One region of the Pseudoalteromonas sp. CR1 genome, then DNA from elsewhere that is predicted to be linked to it. Evidence: predicted binding sites of a transcription regulator. Region 1 holds the regulator's gene; each other region holds the start of a gene.
The links. Region 1 encodes sigma-54, which starts transcription at its own class of promoters, with help from an activator protein. Its sites were predicted from a motif close to GTTGGCACGNNNNTNGNNT; they were not measured.

Region 1 (4,452 bases):
AACTATTTATTATGACCAATAAACTATTAACACTCTTTATTATTCCAACATTTATACTTGCACTCGGTGCAAATGCTGCTGAACCAACGGCGCCACTTGCTGCAAATCAAATTTCGATTAGTGCAGATAAGCAAGAAGGTCAACTGAAAGAAAATGTAGGTATATTCGAAAAAAACGTTGAAATTATTCACGGCGACAGAAAAATTACTGCTGACCGCCTAGAAGTGCATAAACGCGATGAATTGGGTGATAACAAGCAACTGTTAATTGCCACAGGTACACCCGCTTATTTTGAAGAAAAACAAGCCAACGGCACAATAATGAGCGCCAGCGCTAATGAAGTTAGATACGATGTTTCTAAACGTTTTTTAACATTAATTGGAGATGCACAGGTCTCTCAAGCTGGGCAAAAAATGAATGCAAAAAGCATTACCTACGATATTGAGCAACAACTCATTAGCGCCGAAAAAGATGAAAGCTCAACTGACCGCGTGCACACCATTTTAGTACCTGTGGAGCCAAAAAAAAGCGATAAAGGTCAGCCATGAGTACATTAAAAGCAGAGCTATTAGCCAAAAGCTACAAAGGCCGAGAAGTCGTTAAAAATGTAGGCTTAGAAGTTAAAGCCGGTAGCATAGTGGGTTTACTTGGTCCAAACGGTGCGGGTAAAACCACCACGTTTTATATGATTGTAGGCTTAGTCCCTAGCGATAAAGGTAAAATATCTATCGACGAGAACGATATTACTCTTTTACCTATGCACAGTCGTGCTAGATTAGGCATTGGCTACTTGCCGCAAGAGTCGTCTATATTCAGAAAGTTAACCGTATATCAAAACTTAATGGCTATTTTAGAAACTCGAAAGGAGCTCACTAAGCAAGCCAGAGAAGATACACTTAATAATCTATTGGATGAATTTAGCATTCAACACATTCGCGACAGTAAAGGTATGGCACTATCGGGCGGAGAGCGTCGCCGAGTAGAGATTGCACGTGCTTTAGCTGCAGATCCAAAGTTTATTTTATTAGACGAACCGTTTGCCGGCGTTGACCCTATTTCAGTGTTGGATATTAAAAAAATTATTGAACACCTTAAAAACCGTGGTATTGGTGTATTAATAACAGACCATAATGTAAGAGAAACCCTTGATGTTTGCGAAAAAGCCTACATTGTTTCTCATGGGGAACTGATTGCTTCTGGTGCCCCTGAACACGTATTAAACGATAAAACTGTACGCGATGTATATTTAGGCGAGCAATTTAGGCTGTAACATTTACGCCTTATTTGTATGCATCTGCTAGTATTAATTATAACAACTTAAAAGGATTGTTAGAGATACATGAGGCAATCACTACAGCTGCGCATGGGCCAGCAACTTACAATGACACCTCAGTTGCAACAAGCTATTCGCTTGCTGCAATTAAGCACATTGGATCTTCAGCAAGAAATACAAGAAGCGCTCGACAGCAACCCATTACTTGAGGTTGAGGAGCAAGACTATGCCGATGACCTAGCAGGCAAAAATGAGCAAAAAGCAGATAATGATGAAGTGACAGTAAGTGCATCTGCCGATGAAGCCCCCAGTGAGTATGAACAAGACAGTGGTGAAGCCCTTGCAAAAGATACCGTCAGTGACGACATGGCAATGGACGTTAGCTGGGATGAGTACATGAGTGCCGCCCCAGCATCGTCTTCAGGCCCCATGCCTGAAGATGAGTCTATTTATCAAGGTGCATCGACTGAAACGCTTCACGAATACTTAATGTGGCAATTACAACTAACGCCATTTAGCCCTACGGATGAAGCGATTGCTATTGCAATAGTTGAAGCCGTGGACGACTCAGGCATATTAACCCTCAGCTGTGAAGAAATTTTAGAGAGCTTTAATCAAGATAACGACGATGACGTTGAGGTTGAACTTGATGAAATAGAAGCAGTTTTAAAGCGTATTCAATTATTTGACCCTGTTGGTATTGCAGCACGAAGCTTACAAGAATGTTTATGTATTCAGTTAAATCAATTTGATAAAGGCACCCCTTTTATTGACGAAACAAAAATGATTTTAACCGAGCACATAGATTTGTTAGCTGCTCGCGACTATCGTACATTAATGAAAAAAACGAAGCTCAAAGAAGATGAGCTTAAAGAAGTAATGACACTTATTCATACGCTTAACCCAAAGCCTGCAGACACAATAGTGCGAGAAGAGTCTGAATATGTAATACCAGATGTGTCAGTTAAGAAAATTAAAGGCCGCTGGGTGGTTGAACTAAACCCAGACAGCATGCCAAAAATTCGTGTAAACAGCCAATATGCTGCAATGTCGCGTACAGTTAAGTCGAGCGGTGATAGCCAGTTTATTCGCTCACATTTACAAGAAGCTAAATGGTTTATTAAAAGTTTAGAAAGCAGAAACGACACGCTTTTAAAAGTAACTAACTGTATCGTAAAGCAACAACAAGGTTTTTTTGAACACGGTCCAGAAGCCATGAAACCTATGGTTTTAAATGATGTAGCCGAAATGGTAGAAATGCACGAATCGACAATTTCGCGCGTAACGACTCAAAAGTACATGCACACACCGCGTGGAATATTTGAGCTTAAATACTTTTTCTCAAGCCATGTAAGCACCGAAAATGGTGGAGAATGTTCATCCACAGCGATACGAGCACTTATCAAAAAACTAATCGCAGCAGAAAACTCAGCAAAACCATTGAGTGATAGCAAAATTGCGGATATATTGGCTGAGCAAGGAATTAAAGTAGCAAGACGTACAATCGCAAAATACCGCGAATCTCTTGCTATTCCACCGTCAAATCAGCGAAAGAGTCTGATCTAAGACGCTAAACAAAGAGGGTAATGCTTATGCAACTAAATTTAACTGGTCGTCATGTAGAACTAACTGATTCATTAAGAGACTATATAAATACCAAATTTGCGAAGCTAGAAAGGCACTCTGATCATATTAATAATGTTCATGTCATTCTTGATATAGAAAAATTAAATCAAAAAGCAGAAGCAACTATTCATGTAAGTGGCGCTGAATTATTCGCATCCACTGAACATCAAGATATGTATGCAGCGATTGATTCATTGATTGATAAGCTTGACCGTCAAGTAATTAAACACAAAGAGAAGCTTGCTCGACACTAATATGATGAAACTAAGTTCACTTATATGCCAGGACTGCAGCAAAGCTGCGGTCCTTTTTAATAGTAAAAAAAGAATTTTAGAGTTTATTAGCGAGCTTGCTCACGATAAATTACCGTATTTGTCTCAACAAGATATTTTGGGCGCTTTATTAACTCGCGAAAAGCTAGGTAGCACAGGAATAGGAAGAGGCATAGCTATTCCACATGGTCGAATGAGCGGCGCACAAGAACCTTTAGCATTAGTATTAGTAAGTGAAACACCGATTAACTTTGATGCTATAGACAATCGACCAGTTGATATTTTTGTTGCACTCATCGTACCTGATGGTGATAACCAGCAACACTTAAAGACGCTAGCGACGATAGCTGATAAACTAAAAAACAAAGAATTTTGCAAACAGCTACGCTGTGCTAAATCGGACGCCGAGCTGTATCAAATTATTGTTGACCAATCGTAATAAATTTAAAGGGTGATTAATGGAGTTGATTATCATAAGTGGCCGTTCTGGTTCTGGTAAGTCGGTTGCTTTACGCGTTGTTGAAGATCTAGGTTATTATTGCGTAGATAACATCCCTGTAAATTTATTACCTTCTTTGGTAAGAAGCGTTTCTGATAACTACGATAAAATCGCCGTTAGCATCGATGTGCGAAACTTGCCAAAAGAACAAGATGAATTTAATCACATTATTGAATATTTACCGGGTTTTACAAAACCAACACTATTTTATTTAGACAGTGAAGATCAAACATTAATAAAACGTTTTTCAGAAACAAGACGTTTGCACCCTCTATCAATCGATTCGCTTCCGCTTGATTTAGCCATAAAAAAAGAAAAAGAACTACTTGACGTGCTAACTACTCGTGCCGATTACATGATAGATACCAGCGACTTGAGTGTTCATCAACTCGCTGAATCGATTCGTGAAAAAATATTAGGTAAAAAAGACAAGCAGCTGATTGTCACATTTGAATCATTTGGTTTTAAACATGGTATACCTAAAGAAGCAGACTACGTATTTGATGCACGTTTTTTACCTAACCCACATTGGGAGCCTGAACTAAAACCACTCAATGGTTTAGACCAGCCAGTAAAAGATTATTTAGCTAGCCACAGCATAGTTCAAAAGTTCACATGGCAAATACAAACTTTTGTGCAAACCTGGTTGCCTCATTTAGAACGCAATAACCGTAGCTACTTAACGATTGCTATTGGTTGTACTGGCGGACAACATCGCTCTGTATATTTAGCGCAAACAATTGGTGAAAGCTTTGCAGTTACGCATCCTAATGTAAAAATAC
Region 2 (4,452 bases), on a different contig from region 1:
CACATGTTTTGGGTTTAAATACCCCTATTGTTGGTGATACACACTATGGTAAAAAAGCAGACCGATTACATCTGCACGCTGAGTACTTGGCGTTCACACACCCGATTACTCATGAACGATTAGAGTTTAAAGTTGCCGCTGATTTTTAATAATTAAGCATTAAATTATGCGTTTAATACCGTGCTAATACTAAGATTATGGACGTAGATATTTTTTAAAATAACTTTTATGATAATGTGATTACATGATTAACGCCGTGAAAACATCTATTTATATTTTATTAGCTACACATTTTGGGTGTAATTTTACGCACACAGTTTAAATAACTGAGCGTTGTCGTAGTATTAAGTAACGTATACTAAATTGGTAAGGGACTAACATGATGATAAATATACAAACGCAAATGAGCTACCTCAGGGCAGTGATTAAGCCGGTTGTCGTTATCTTTTTTTTACTTGCCACTTTTCAAAGTACTGCTAACTCTGCAAATACGTCCTCCATTGAGTTAAGCCAAAAAGCCGTAAGCGTACTTATTAAAAATGTAAGAACCGATAAGCTTGATTACCTGCAAAACAAAAAACAAATTACTCAAGCGTATGAACTGAGTAAATTAAAGTATAGTAACTCACTACATTTAGAATCCGCTGCCATTTATGCCGAGCTTCTTTTTAGACAAGAAAAGTATGATGAGCTAAATGCCCACCTTAATGAGTATTTAGCAAATCAACAACTGCCTAAACAGCCCGACATTTTACTGCTATTTTTAGAGTCACAACTAAAATTACTGAGCTTGAAAAAAAAGCTCAAACAAGCAAGCGATGTTATTAAAAAATTAGAAACGCGTTATGCGCAATCTACACCCGCCGAAAAAATTATCATATTAAAAGCCTTCGCGTTTTATTATACAGAAACAGATGACCTAAAAAAAACCTTAAGTGTTGCACTTGACGGATTAGAGCTAGCAATTCAAAAAAATGATATTGCATCGCAAGGTTACTTCTATAGAAAAATAGCCGACGCTTATAATTACTTAGACGAAAAAGAAAAAGGCATTATTTACGCTAAAAAAGCACTCGTTGCTTACCAGCAAACACAAGATGGCTTATATACAGCAAAAGCCTATTGGAGTTTAGGTAACGTATTGCTTGAAATAAACAAGCTACAAGAAGCACTTATTTATTTTGATAAAGCACTCGCCTATTTTGAATCTGTTGATATGCAAAAAGGACTTTCTTTTGCACAGTATTCAATTGCTAACATTTTGTATAAACAAGAAAACTACGAAGACGCTTTAACCCTAGCAAATAAAAACCTTAAAGTTGCCCGTGCAGCTGAAATAGGCGATATGAAACTAGCAACAATGATCTTAATGTTAGATATCTATTCAAAACAAGGCTTACCTGAAAAAGCCGATAAAATGAATGATCAAGTATTTTCGATGTTAGACGACTTTAGTCGCAGCATTTACAAAGCTGAATTTCTTCAAAAGCGATATCAATTAAAACGAAACCTAAACAAAACAGACGATGCATTTGATGCTATGGAGCAAATGCTTACATTTATAAAAAAGCATTACGAAGCCACCAGCGAAACAAACATTAAAACACTGCAAATAAAATTTGAAGTGAAAGAAAAAGAAGAAAAAATACTTCAATTAGAATACGACAAAAACATAAATGAGCTACTTGCTAAAGAAGAATATCAACAAAAAATTATTTGGCGTTTAAGCGCAACAATTGCATTTATTTTAGTTCTTGTGTCGTTATTACTCATTTATAAACAGGTACTTCAGCGTAAAAAATACTACAGTATGGCGCTAACAGACTATTTAACTAAAAGTTTTAATCGACGCGGTATAATGAAAAAAGCCGCTAATACACTTAAACAAAGCAACGCAACTATTGCTATTGTTGATTTAGATTTATTTAAACATATCAACGATACCTATGGCCATGATGTAGGGGATGCAGTGCTTGTTGCCTTTGCGCGTGCAGCACAAAGTATACTCGACGATGGTGACCAATTTGGCCGCTATGGTGGTGAAGAATGGTTATTTGTTTTAAACACAGTAGATAAAAAAAGTGTTGAAGCAACATTCGATTCTATTGCTAATGCGCTAACTAATTATTGTAGTGAAATACAAGGCTTAAAAAACACAGAAACCATTACTTTTAGCGCAGGCGCAGCAATTAGCACCTCTTCTAATCGCTCACTTGAAAAACTCATCATCCATGCCGATGAGCTTCTTTATAAAGCCAAACAAAATGGCCGCAATCAAGTTAATGTAGAGCAGCCCTAGACGCATTAGGGCTTAGCAAATATCAGCACGCTTAGTAAGTAAGAAATTATTTCACCCTCTTGTCTGTAAAAAATACATAGATAAAACAGCCTAGCAAACACAACAAATATAAAACCAAGTAATTTCATAAAGTTACACTATGGCACTACGTTTGCTTCACTCGTTACAAGCAACGTAATTAATTAGGAAGATTTATGAATATTTTTGAAGCACTACGTAATGACCATGATAAACAACGTGAATTAGTTGATGCGCTTATTCAAACAAAAGGCGATACACAAAAACGCCACAGCTTAATGGATGAGCTAAAAACGCAGCTAGAAGAACATGCCAAATTTGAAGAGCGTTACTTTTATAATCCATTAATTTGTGAAGACTTAACACAAGAAAAAGCCCGTCATAGCGTTGCCGAACACCACGAAATAGACGAATTAATTGAACAACTTGAAGACACCGAAATGAGCTCGTCGGCATGGTTGGTCGAGGCTAAAAAATTACACCATTTAGTGCATCATCATTTAGATGAAGAAGAACATGAGGTATTTCAGCTAGCGGGTAAAGCGCTGTCTGAAGGCCAAAAAGAGCGCCTAGGCGATAAATACAACGACGCAATGCACTAACCATTGCAGGTAACAAATTCATACACCTCCCTGTGTACTTTTGGTTATAAGCTAATTAGCTTATAACCATTTTTTGTATTAGCGCTCTACTTTACTGTGAATTTAATGTCTTGATCACGTAATAAATACAGAACAAAACACGCTGCCCACATTGGCCACGCTGCAAAAAATAATAAGTTATTAAATCCATCTATATATTGGTTATACGATGATAGCGTAGACAAACCATGCATTATAAAAACCACACCGTAAGTAATTCGTTTTTTGAACCCTGCTAAAAATGCCAACATTAAAATAAGCTGAAGCGCGCCCAATACATAAGCAACAACGTCAGTTGAGCCATTAATCCCATAAAAGTGTTCGAATATACGTGCACTGTGACCCGGATTCACAAACTTATCGAGAGTCCACATTATCATTACTATAAAAACACCTAAACGAAGCGACAAAAGTGACCACTGTAAACGGCTTTGAACATCGCTACTTAAAGAACCTGTCATAAAATTTCCTTTAAAAATATATAAATAAACCAAGAATTGAACAAGACCGTATAAGCTATGATTAATTTCAGACTATTAAGATTTAATGCGAATCGGTAATCAACAATAGTTAACGTTTAAAGACTATAATAAGCATAATTTACAAACATCCATTCTAAAAATTAAAAAAGTTAAACTTTGATTGAAAGATATTTTTATTCTTTTCGGTCTTTATCGCCAGTAACTAATTACACTAGAGAGACAACGCTTGAAACACGCATACTTAGCATTATCCTTAGCCACTATATTAAACACTCCCCTTGTAGCCTTTGCAGCTGAAAAAACGCAAGCACAAGATTCGATTGAGCATATTGAAGTGGCAGGCCAAGTTATAAAGTCTCAAGGACTTTCTGTTAAAAATGAAACAATTGACGGCCCTTTTGGCGATAATTTAGCATTGCAAGACATAGCACGCTCAGTAACACCTATTTCAAGCGAGTTAATAGAGCAACTAAACATTACTACTTTACAAGACGTATTAGCAGTAAGCCCAAACACCTATTCTGCAAGTGGATTTGGTGCGCCAAGTTTACCTACTATTCGTGGCCAATTGGGTGAGCTTTTTCAAGATGGAACACGTCGTCAAGCAGGAAACAACGGCTTTGGTGTTCCTTTATCGTTCAACTCTATAGAACAGATAGATGTTGTTAAAGGCGCTCCACCTGTTTTATTCGGTTCGAGTCAGCGTAATGGTGGGTTTGTTAATTTACACTCTAAACAAGCGTCGACTGACGAAAGTAAGGGTAAAGCGAGCTTATCAGCAGGCCGTTGGGATCAATACAGTGCGCAAATTGACTTTACAGCCCCAATAATCAAAGACAAAGTAGGCTTTAGAGTAAGCTATGAGCACCTTGATCATGGTAGCTACTATGATTATTCGGGCACTAAAAGCGACAGCTTATTTGCTGCATTACGAATATTACCAGATGACAAAAGTAGCTGGGATATTAACTTTGAACTATACCAAGTTGAATTTACCGACAACGCCGGTATT
Region 3 (4,452 bases), on a different contig from region 1:
GAGCCCAACACCCAAAACATTAGCTCTGCTAACGATGAGGCAATGCATTTAAAGCGGTTGATTGATGATTTACACATGCTAAATAGTGCTGAATTAGGGGGGATGCATTACACCATGCAACCAACCGATTTAACATTACTGTTAAATACAATTGAGCAAAAATATCAGGTACTTTTTGAACAACATGCAATTAATATTTACGTATTTAACAGCGCCACACACGCTATTGTTCAGGCTGATAAAACACGGCTATTGCAGCTATTTGACAATATTTTAATGAATGCTGTGCACTATGCTCAGTGCACTACTATTACAATAACCGCTGAAAACATAAGCAAAAAAGAGCAATCATTTATTGAGCTGAGCATCGAGGATAATGGCGTTGGGGTAGAGTCTTCACATTTAGCGCATTTGTTTGAATACCTTTATCGGGTTGATGGTGCGCGTAACCGCCAAGAAGGTGGAGCAGGCCTTGGTTTATCAATCTGTAAACATATAGTTGAAGGTCATAATGGTGAGATAGTCGCAGAAAAAGCGGACCTAGGCGGTTTAGCTATTATTATACGCCTGCCAACCATTTAACAATGTTTAAATCTAATCTTTAATTTACCTACTTTAATAAGTGACTAGGACTTATATGACAAAGCGAGATGCCAATGAGTGAACAAATATTAATAGTTGAAGATGAAAAAAAATTGGCTAATTTAATGAGTGATTTTTTAATGAATCATCATTTTAATACTCACCAAATACACCATGGGAATGACGTACTTCCGTGGCTTGAAATTAATAGGCCGAGCCTTATTTTGCTAGACGTAATGTTACCAGGTCAAAGCGGAATTGAATTATGTAAAGCGATTAGGCGCTTTTCCACAGTGCCGATTATTATGGTGTCGGCTAAAGTAGAAGAGATAGACCGTCTGTTAGGGCTTGAGTTAGGCGCTGACGATTATATTTGTAAGCCATTTAGTTACGCAGAGCTGGTTGCCCGCGTTAAAGCTATTTTAAGGCGTATTAATACTTCGCAGGCTCAAACGTCGGCAATGCAATTAGATGAAACCACCTACAAAGTGAACTATAAAAATAACAACATTGAGCTTACAAACGTTGAATTTCAGTTATTTAAACCGTTGTTTAATAACCCGAGTAGAGTTTATTCACGTGATAGCCTAATGGATACCATGTATACCGATCAGCGCATTGTTAGCCACAGAACAATTGACAGCCACATAAAAAAATTACGCAAAAAGCTTGATGAGTTAACTAAAACTGAGAGTGTGATTCAATCTGTTTATGGGGTGGGGTATCGCTTTGTACACCCGCAATAAGGGAGCAAAGCGATTACCATAAAGATGAGTGTTATTACTCGTCGTCAGTGAAGTTGATACGGGCTAAACGTTCTTGTTCTTCATCGGCTGCGGCTTGGATTTCGTCAAGTACAGAATCAACATCAGCCTCTTCGCTGTTATCTTCAAACTCACCTGTAAGTATAGAGTTAGGTGTTAGGTTTGCTTCTTCAAATAGTGCCCACATTTCTTTGGCATACTGAGTATTTAACAGCTCAGGAGCAAACTCGCTGTAATATCGGCGCATATTGTTTACGTCACGAGCAAACATAGCTTCAGCGCTATTGTTTGCTGACGCATTTACAGCTTGCGGTAAATCAATAATCACAGGGCCTTTATCGTCAACAAGCACGTTAAACTCTGATAAATCACCATGAATTATACCCGCGCACAGCATAAGCATAATGTAATGCATCATTTGTTTATGTTGTTTTATAGCTTCTTCTTTGCTCATACTTACATGGCCTAGCTGCGGCGCTACATCGCCATCGCTATCAGACACAAGTTCCATAAGTAATACACCATCAACACAGCAGTATGTGTCGGGTACGCGTACACCGGCCCTAGCTAATCGAGAAAGTGCATCAACCTCAGCGTTTTGCCAAATTTCTTCTTCTAACTGGCGCCCATAACTTGAGCGCTTCCCCATGGCACGTGCTTGACGACCACCGCGAACTTTACGGCCTTCTTGGTATTGTGCGGCTTTTTTAAAACTGCGTTTAACAGCATCTTTATAAACCTTGGCACACCGGATGTGTTCACCACAGCGAACTACAAATACATCGGCTTCTTTACCGCTCATTAGTCGGCTAAGTACTTCATCAATTAAACCGTCATCGATAAGGGGTTGTAAGCGTTTTGGTGTTTTCACAGCTTGCCTGCTAAGTGGAATTGGTTATTAATCATTATTTATAAAAGTGCTCTGTAATTAGTTGTTTTATATGCTCAAGCAGTATATCAGCTTTGAGAATTAAGGGCAGTATTACGCGCATTTACACACGCTTGCGTTAGCTTATCTGCTGATTGTAAATTGAGCAACCAGAACGCCCTAGAACACATCAATTTTTTAAATTATTTAATACTTCCTTGTTGTTTGCACATTTTTTGCGTTTTTAAAGTGTAATTTTACGCTATCAACACGCCCTGAATATAAGGTTATTACTATGAAGCATTTAACATCAACGGCAATGATTGTATTACTTAGCATTGTTTTTTCAGCCAATATTGCTGCAAAAGGAAGTAATAACAAACCGCCTAAGCCAGACTTCTCAACTCTCGACACCGATGGCAATGGTGCAATTAGTTTTAATGAATTTAATACTAAAAAACCACCTCACGGTGACGCACAGACTATTTTTGATGAAATTGATGCTGACGGTAATGGGGAAATCAGCGAGCAAGAATTAAGTGAACATAAACCACCTCGTCGTGAACGTTGAAAGGAAACTAACATGATCAACTCTATAAACAACAACGCTACTAGTTTTATCCCGCAGCAAAAAAGCCAAGCTGTATCGCTAACGTCAGAACAAAGTGATTTTGTAAAAGAAACGCTAGCGCAGTTTGATCCCGAAAGCTTAACCTCTGAAGATGCAAAAAGCATTCAAGCTGCGTTTGAAGAGCAGGGTATTTCACCCACTAAAGAGCTGGCAGAATTAATGAGCGAGCTTGAATTTGATGCTAAAAGTATTGGTGATGCTGGCCGCCCTGAAGGGCAAAGACCGCCTCCACCGCCACAAAATTCACTAGAGCAAGTTAATACAGAAGATGTAGTAAGTTACCTTGATGAATTACTCGAGCAGTATTCAAGCCAAATAAACGATGAAGATAAAGACGCTATACTCTCGGCTGTTCAAGAAAAGTTTGGTTTGTCTAAATTTGATTCGTTACTCAGTATTAAAGCGTAAATATGTGTAAAAGCTGACACAAAAAGCCCAGTAATACTGGGCTTTTTGTGTAGGTGGTTAGTTTAAGCGGGTTGATATTTTACTGGTGCCATCTTCTTCGGTAAATTTAAACACAAAGTCTTTTTTACCGTCTTGGTTAATATCAACTAACAAAATATCTTTACTTTTTTTAGGTAAAGTTAACTTTATTTTTTTACGCTTTTTGCTCAGCAAATTGTTCTCATCGCCGTAGTAAACATAGAGCGTTTTTTTGCTGTACTTATAGACTGCATCGGTTTTTTTATCGCCGTTTATATCGCCTATGTATAAAGGCGGGGTTGCATCGCCATTACTCATATTTATTTCCATCTCAAGATCAATTTCTATGCTTGATTTGCTGGCAAATGAGCCATCTGCTTGTTGCTTATAAATATTCATTTCTACATCTACGTCAGTTTTACCACCGCCCATAGCCATAGAAGCAATAGTGCCAAGGCCAATGTCCAAGTCCATTGTTTGAAGATCTATCAAGCCATCGTTATTAAAGTCTGTTTCAAATACAAGCTGACTAGGGCCGCTGGTATTTAACAATTTAATAGGTGTTTCACTAAAACCTGTTTTATTACCCAAATAAAGGTTATGCGCTATTTCAATATCGAGCGAATCCATACCTTTCACTGGCTTATATTGCTTGGTAATAAAGTCTAAATAGCCATCGTTGTTTATATCAATAAGCTGTTTTATTTTGCGTTTTTCACCGTTACTGAGCTCACCCAACTCAATATTAAAATTAACGTCAGCCATGGTTTTATTGTAACCATTAGCATTCGCGTAAAGTACATGGGCGCCTTGCTTATTTAAAAATACTAAGTCGTTTAGGCCGTCGTGGTTAAAGTCGGTAATAGTAGGCTGGTTATTAATATCAACCTCAAGAATGAGCCCTTCTTTTGAAAAATCACCGGTAAATAGCGCTGTTTTTTCAAAAGTATGAGGAGTAAATTGGCCGTTGGTGTTTTGAACATACAGAGTTGTTTGCTTTAAGTCAGGGAGCAAAATATCACTCAGTCCATCTTTGTTTGCGTCAATAATAAAGTTTATTTTTTCAAACTCGGTGACTTCTAGCTGGTTTATTACTGATGTGTATGTAAATAACAGTGAAGGTATATCCTTGCCTGCTTTGTAAATGCCATCGCTTGCTACAACAAGCGCTTGTTTACCAC
Region 4 (4,452 bases), on a different contig from region 1:
GGTCTTTGCGTGTACTCAATTCTCCCTCTGGTTTGTTGTACATTATCACACGACAAATTCTGTCTGCTTTCTCTTCAATTTTTACGGTATGACCGTCTACTCGAATTAAATCGGTTTCTTCAACGCGGTCACCGAGTTTAGCGACTTTGCCATTGACACTAACGCGGTTTGCGTCAATGTATTTTTCCATTTCACGGCGCGAGCCTACACCAGCTCTGGCTAGGACTTTTTGTAACTTTTCACCTTGTACATTCATTCGGATGGTTCTCTCACAGAAGGATCACTTAATAACTGGTCTATTTTACTTTCTTGTTGCGCAGGTAACGCAGGTAAGTTTTCTAAACCCGTTAATGAAAAATAATCTAAAAATTGTTTAGTTGTGGCGTATAAAGCGGGTTTACCCGGTACCTCTTTATGCCCTACTACTTTAACCCACTCTCTTTCGAGTAAGGTTTTAATTATATTCGAACCCGTTGTTACCCCTCTTACTTGCTCAATTTCGCCACGTGTAATGGGTTGACGATAGGCAATAAGTGATAGTGTTTCCAATAAAGCACGTGAGTATTTAGGCGCTCGTTCTTGCCAAAGGTTACTCAACCAAGGACTTAAACTGCTACACGCTTGAAATCGATAACCACTGCCCACTTCAACAAGGCGGATACCACGGGTTTGAAAATGTGTTTGTATCGTTTCTATGGCATGGTTTATTCGTGACATAGAAATTGCAATATCCATTAAAACAGTGTCTTTAATATGGCGTTTACTTATGGGTTTGTCTGCAACAAAAATTGCAGCTTCAATGATTTCAACTAACTGCTCATCACTAATTCGCCGCCCAGCCATATACACTCTTAATAAATAAAAATACACAGCCATCTATTATGACAGAATAAGCACTAACTAGGAAAATATATCTAGTAATTTTATTAGGTCTATTATCTTTACGAATGAAGATGGGTTTAAATTAGGGGTTGATTAATTCGGCGCAAAGTTTTTAACTTTGTGGGCTCGATAACGGCTCCTGTGTTGTTGCCAATTTATAGGGAATAACCACACTAAGTAGACTCTATTTTGCCTAAACACCAAACAGATTGCTGTAATTTCAACCTGGAAAGATAAGCGCTTACTGAGCTTTACCCATAAAAAAAGCCAGTTACTATAACTGGCTTGCTGTTTTAAAACTAAATCACAGTTAGCTGTGTTTAATTACTTTTAATGCATCGTCTTCAGCTACGGCTTTACCATATTTCTTTATGTAACCCGTAAACTCGTTTTTACTAATTCGTTTATCTTTGTTTTTGTCCATGTAACCAAAGTGGTTAGAAATATCGTCGTCGTTACCTTCAACAACTGATATGTAACCATTACTGTCGTTATCTAAACTTGCAAAGCTACTTTCAATTTTATCAAATTTAGCAATATTTGCTTTAAAAGCTGATTCGCTCACATCACTGTCAGTAGCAACTTTACCAGTATTTAATTGCATGTAGGCATTGAATTCTTTACGACTAATTTCTTCATCCATATTAGTGTCGATATTAGAAAAATGCCCCCAAATATTATCATCGTCAGCTTCAACTTTTGAGATGAAACCGTCACTATCGTTGTCTAGACTTGCAAAGTCGCTATCTATTTTATCAAGACCTTGATTAGACGCACAAGCCGCTAAACTTAATGTTGCTAGGATAGTTGTTGCTAATGCTAACTTTTTCATAAGACGTGTCCTTCGTTGTTAGTAAATGTCACAATAACTAATACAAGTCTAATGCCAAAATGAAATAAATATAAATTTCAATAACTTGCAAGTTGACCGTATGTTTTTCATTCTATTTCAATACGTTAGCCTTGAAACCTTTTCAATCAACCTTGTAAATTTTGCAAAAAAAAAGCCCAACTATAAAAGCTGGGCTCTCGTTAATTCTTGTTGTACTAATTAAATTGCAGCATTTTGGTAACGCTTAACAAAATCAGTAACTTTTTGACCATTACATTTTAGCGAGTTTAAGTTACCGATTTTTTGGCGTACTGGCGCTAAACCTTGCTTTAATGCAGTCATACATAGTTGAGTTTCTTGTTGAGCGTCTTTAGCAAACACTTCTACTTTGTTTTCAATTATGTTGTTTGTTGAATCTTTTTTTGCAATATCGCGAATATCTTGACCGTTACACATAATGCTTTGTGAAAAGCGCGATAAGTAAACGTTGTGCTTAGCTGCTAATTTACGTGCCGCAGAAAAACCTTCGTTTGCGCTTAATACACACAATTTAGACTCAATTGAGTTGTCTTGACTAAAGTAAGTGTTACTTTGAGCTGAAACAGAAGAAGATACTAATAATGTTGCCGCTAAAAATAATTGTGCTTTCATGAGAGATCCTATGTGAACGAGTTTGCCAATGAATTTGCGCGCATTATATAGCCAATATTGTGCAGATCAATTGAATTTTTTATTTATTTTATAAATTAATACAACATTAACAATGTTTAAACTTTCACCAGCATTTGATCAACATTTGCGCAGCTATTTTGTCATTTCAGACATGTTATATAAGCTAAATTACTGATACAATTTACCATTAAAATAAGCACTAATTTAAAGGTAAATCGAATGAAAGTGATTTCTTTCAATATCAATGGTCTGCGTGCTCGTCTTCACCAATTACAAGCTGTTATTGATAAGCATCAACCAGACGTAATTGGCTTACAAGAAATTAAAGTTCATGATGAAGCGTTTCCATTAGACGATGTTCAAAAAATGGGTTACCACGTCTACTTTCATGGTCAAAAAGCACATTACGGCGTAGCAATGTTATGCAAAAAAGAGCCAAAATCGGTCTTAAAAGGGTTTGCTACCGACACAGAAGAGTCGCAAAAGCGTATGATCAGTGTCACTATTGAACAAGATAGCGGCCGCGACATTACAGTTATGAATGGTTATTTCCCGCAAGGCGATAACATTAGCCACGAAACTAAATTCCCGTATAAACGTCAATTTTATAAAGATTTGATGACCCACTTAAATACACACCTTTCTCCCGAACAAGATGTGGTTGTTATGGGTGACATAAATATATCCCCTACAGACCTGGACATAGGTATTGGCGAGGTAAACGCTAAACGCTGGTTAAAAACAGGTAAGTGCTCTTTCCAACCAGAAGAACGTCAATGGCTAGCAACACTTCTAGATTGGGGGTTCAAAGATACATTCAGAGAACTCTACCCCGAGGTGAACGATCAATATTCATGGTTTGATTACCGCTCTAAAGGCTTTTTAGATAATCGCGGCCTGCGAATTGATGTGGTGCTTGCAACCCATTCACTTGCTGAGCGTTGCACTGAGTCTGGAATAGATTATGAGCTTCGCGCGATCGAAAAGCCATCAGATCATGCGCCTATTTGGTCAACGTTTAAGTAGCTATAATGTTAAACACTGAAATACAAGGGCTGTTGTGGGTCCTTGTAGTTGCTATTGCGATTTTTAGTTTTGACAAAAACACCTATAAATCGCTTTATAAAACGTCTGCGAGGCAAACCGGCGTATTAGCCTGTGCCCTTGTGTTTGCATTACTTTGGCGCATTAAAGCCGGTATTTTAACCGGCCTAGACTTACATATACTGGGTATTACCGCAGCTACATTAATAGTGGGCTGGCGGCTAGCCATTTTGAGTAGCCTACTAGCAAGTGCTTTGTTGTTTTCATTTGGGCAGGTTAGTTTTAACCTTTTACCTGTACAGTTACTTATTGGCGCTTTTATTCCCATATTGCTGAGTTATTTAAGTTTTATTTTATGCTATCACTATTTACCGCGGCATTTTTTTGTATATATATTTGTTTGTGCTTTTATAACTGCAGGGTTTATAGCATGTATCAAAATAAGTTTGGGTGCCCTCTTTTATTTCTTTTTAGGCCAGTACAATTGGCCAGAACTTGCAGACAATTACGTTTATTTAAGTGCTATAATTTGGTTTCCAGAAGCCATGTTAAATGGAATGGCTATCACTATCTTAATCACGTACCGTCCCCATTGGGTTAAAACTTTTTACGACAAGGACTACCTTGACTCATGAGTCTTGAATATCAATGCCCTTTATGTAGCAAATCGCTATCACACTCTTTAAATTCGCTGAGTTGTGAAAACAATCATAGTTTTGACTTTGCGAAAGAAGGCTACGTTAACTTACTCCCTGTTCAAAACAAAAACTCTAAACAGCCCGGTGACTCACTTGAAATGGTACAGGCAAGACGTACTTTTTTAGAGCAAGGCTATTATGCGTTTTTACAACAAGCACTCAGCGATATTGTCAGCCGTTTACAAGGTAATAATATTATTGATTTAGGGTGCGGTGAAGGGTTTTACACTCATGCTATTGCAGATAACACACAAGCAAATATTTATGGTGTAGATATTTCAAAATCAGCTATTAAATATGCCGCAAAGCGATATGCTCATTGCC

Region 2: a site for sigma-54 is predicted at 2,438-2,456, ahead of KZZ04_RS05955 (hemerythrin domain-containing protein). Genes of this name have one in related genera too.
Region 3: a site for sigma-54 is predicted at 2,438-2,456, ahead of KZZ04_RS08260 (EF-hand domain-containing protein). Genes of this name have one in related genera too.
Region 4: a site for sigma-54 is predicted at 1,755-1,773, ahead of KZZ04_RS03085 (EF-hand domain-containing protein). Genes of this name have one in related genera too.

The regions. Positions count from the first base shown of each region.
Region 1 covers NZ_JAHXRM010000001.1:15,480-19,931, reverse strand. The annotation lists gene lptC (LPS export ABC transporter periplasmic protein LptC) at 1-22, shown strand, start outside; gene lptA (lipopolysaccharide transport periplasmic protein LptA) at 12-548, shown strand; gene lptB (LPS export ABC transporter ATP-binding protein) at 545-1,270, shown strand; gene KZZ04_RS00110 (RNA polymerase factor sigma-54) at 1,340-2,839, shown strand; gene hpf (ribosome hibernation promoting factor) at 2,866-3,153, shown strand; gene ptsN (PTS IIA-like nitrogen regulatory protein PtsN) at 3,158-3,610, shown strand; gene rapZ (RNase adapter RapZ) at 3,630-4,452, shown strand, end outside.
Region 2 covers NZ_JAHXRM010000004.1:165,398-169,849, forward strand. The annotation lists gene KZZ04_RS05945 (RluA family pseudouridine synthase) at 1-149, shown strand, start outside; gene KZZ04_RS05950 (tetratricopeptide repeat-containing diguanylate cyclase) at 380-2,299, shown strand; gene KZZ04_RS05955 (hemerythrin domain-containing protein) at 2,494-2,919, shown strand; gene KZZ04_RS05960 (hypothetical protein) at 3,006-3,419, opposite strand; gene KZZ04_RS05965 (TonB-dependent siderophore receptor) at 3,667-4,452, shown strand, end outside.
Region 3 covers NZ_JAHXRM010000007.1:56,044-60,495, forward strand. The annotation lists gene KZZ04_RS08245 (ATP-binding protein) at 1-582, shown strand, start outside; gene KZZ04_RS08250 (response regulator) at 657-1,328, shown strand; gene KZZ04_RS08255 (PA4780 family RIO1-like protein kinase) at 1,363-2,217, opposite strand; gene KZZ04_RS08260 (EF-hand domain-containing protein) at 2,510-2,785, shown strand; gene KZZ04_RS08265 (hypothetical protein) at 2,798-3,253, shown strand; gene KZZ04_RS08270 (VCBS repeat-containing protein) at 3,311-4,452, opposite strand, start outside.
Region 4 covers NZ_JAHXRM010000002.1:47,729-52,180, forward strand. The annotation lists gene rluB (23S rRNA pseudouridine(2605) synthase RluB) at 1-256, opposite strand, end outside; gene scpB (SMC-Scp complex subunit ScpB) at 253-843, opposite strand; gene KZZ04_RS03085 (EF-hand domain-containing protein) at 1,193-1,714, opposite strand; gene KZZ04_RS03090 (hypothetical protein) at 1,934-2,365, opposite strand; gene xthA (exodeoxyribonuclease III) at 2,606-3,412, shown strand; gene KZZ04_RS03100 (energy-coupling factor ABC transporter permease) at 3,418-4,065, shown strand; gene KZZ04_RS03105 (L-histidine N(alpha)-methyltransferase) at 4,062-4,452, shown strand, end outside.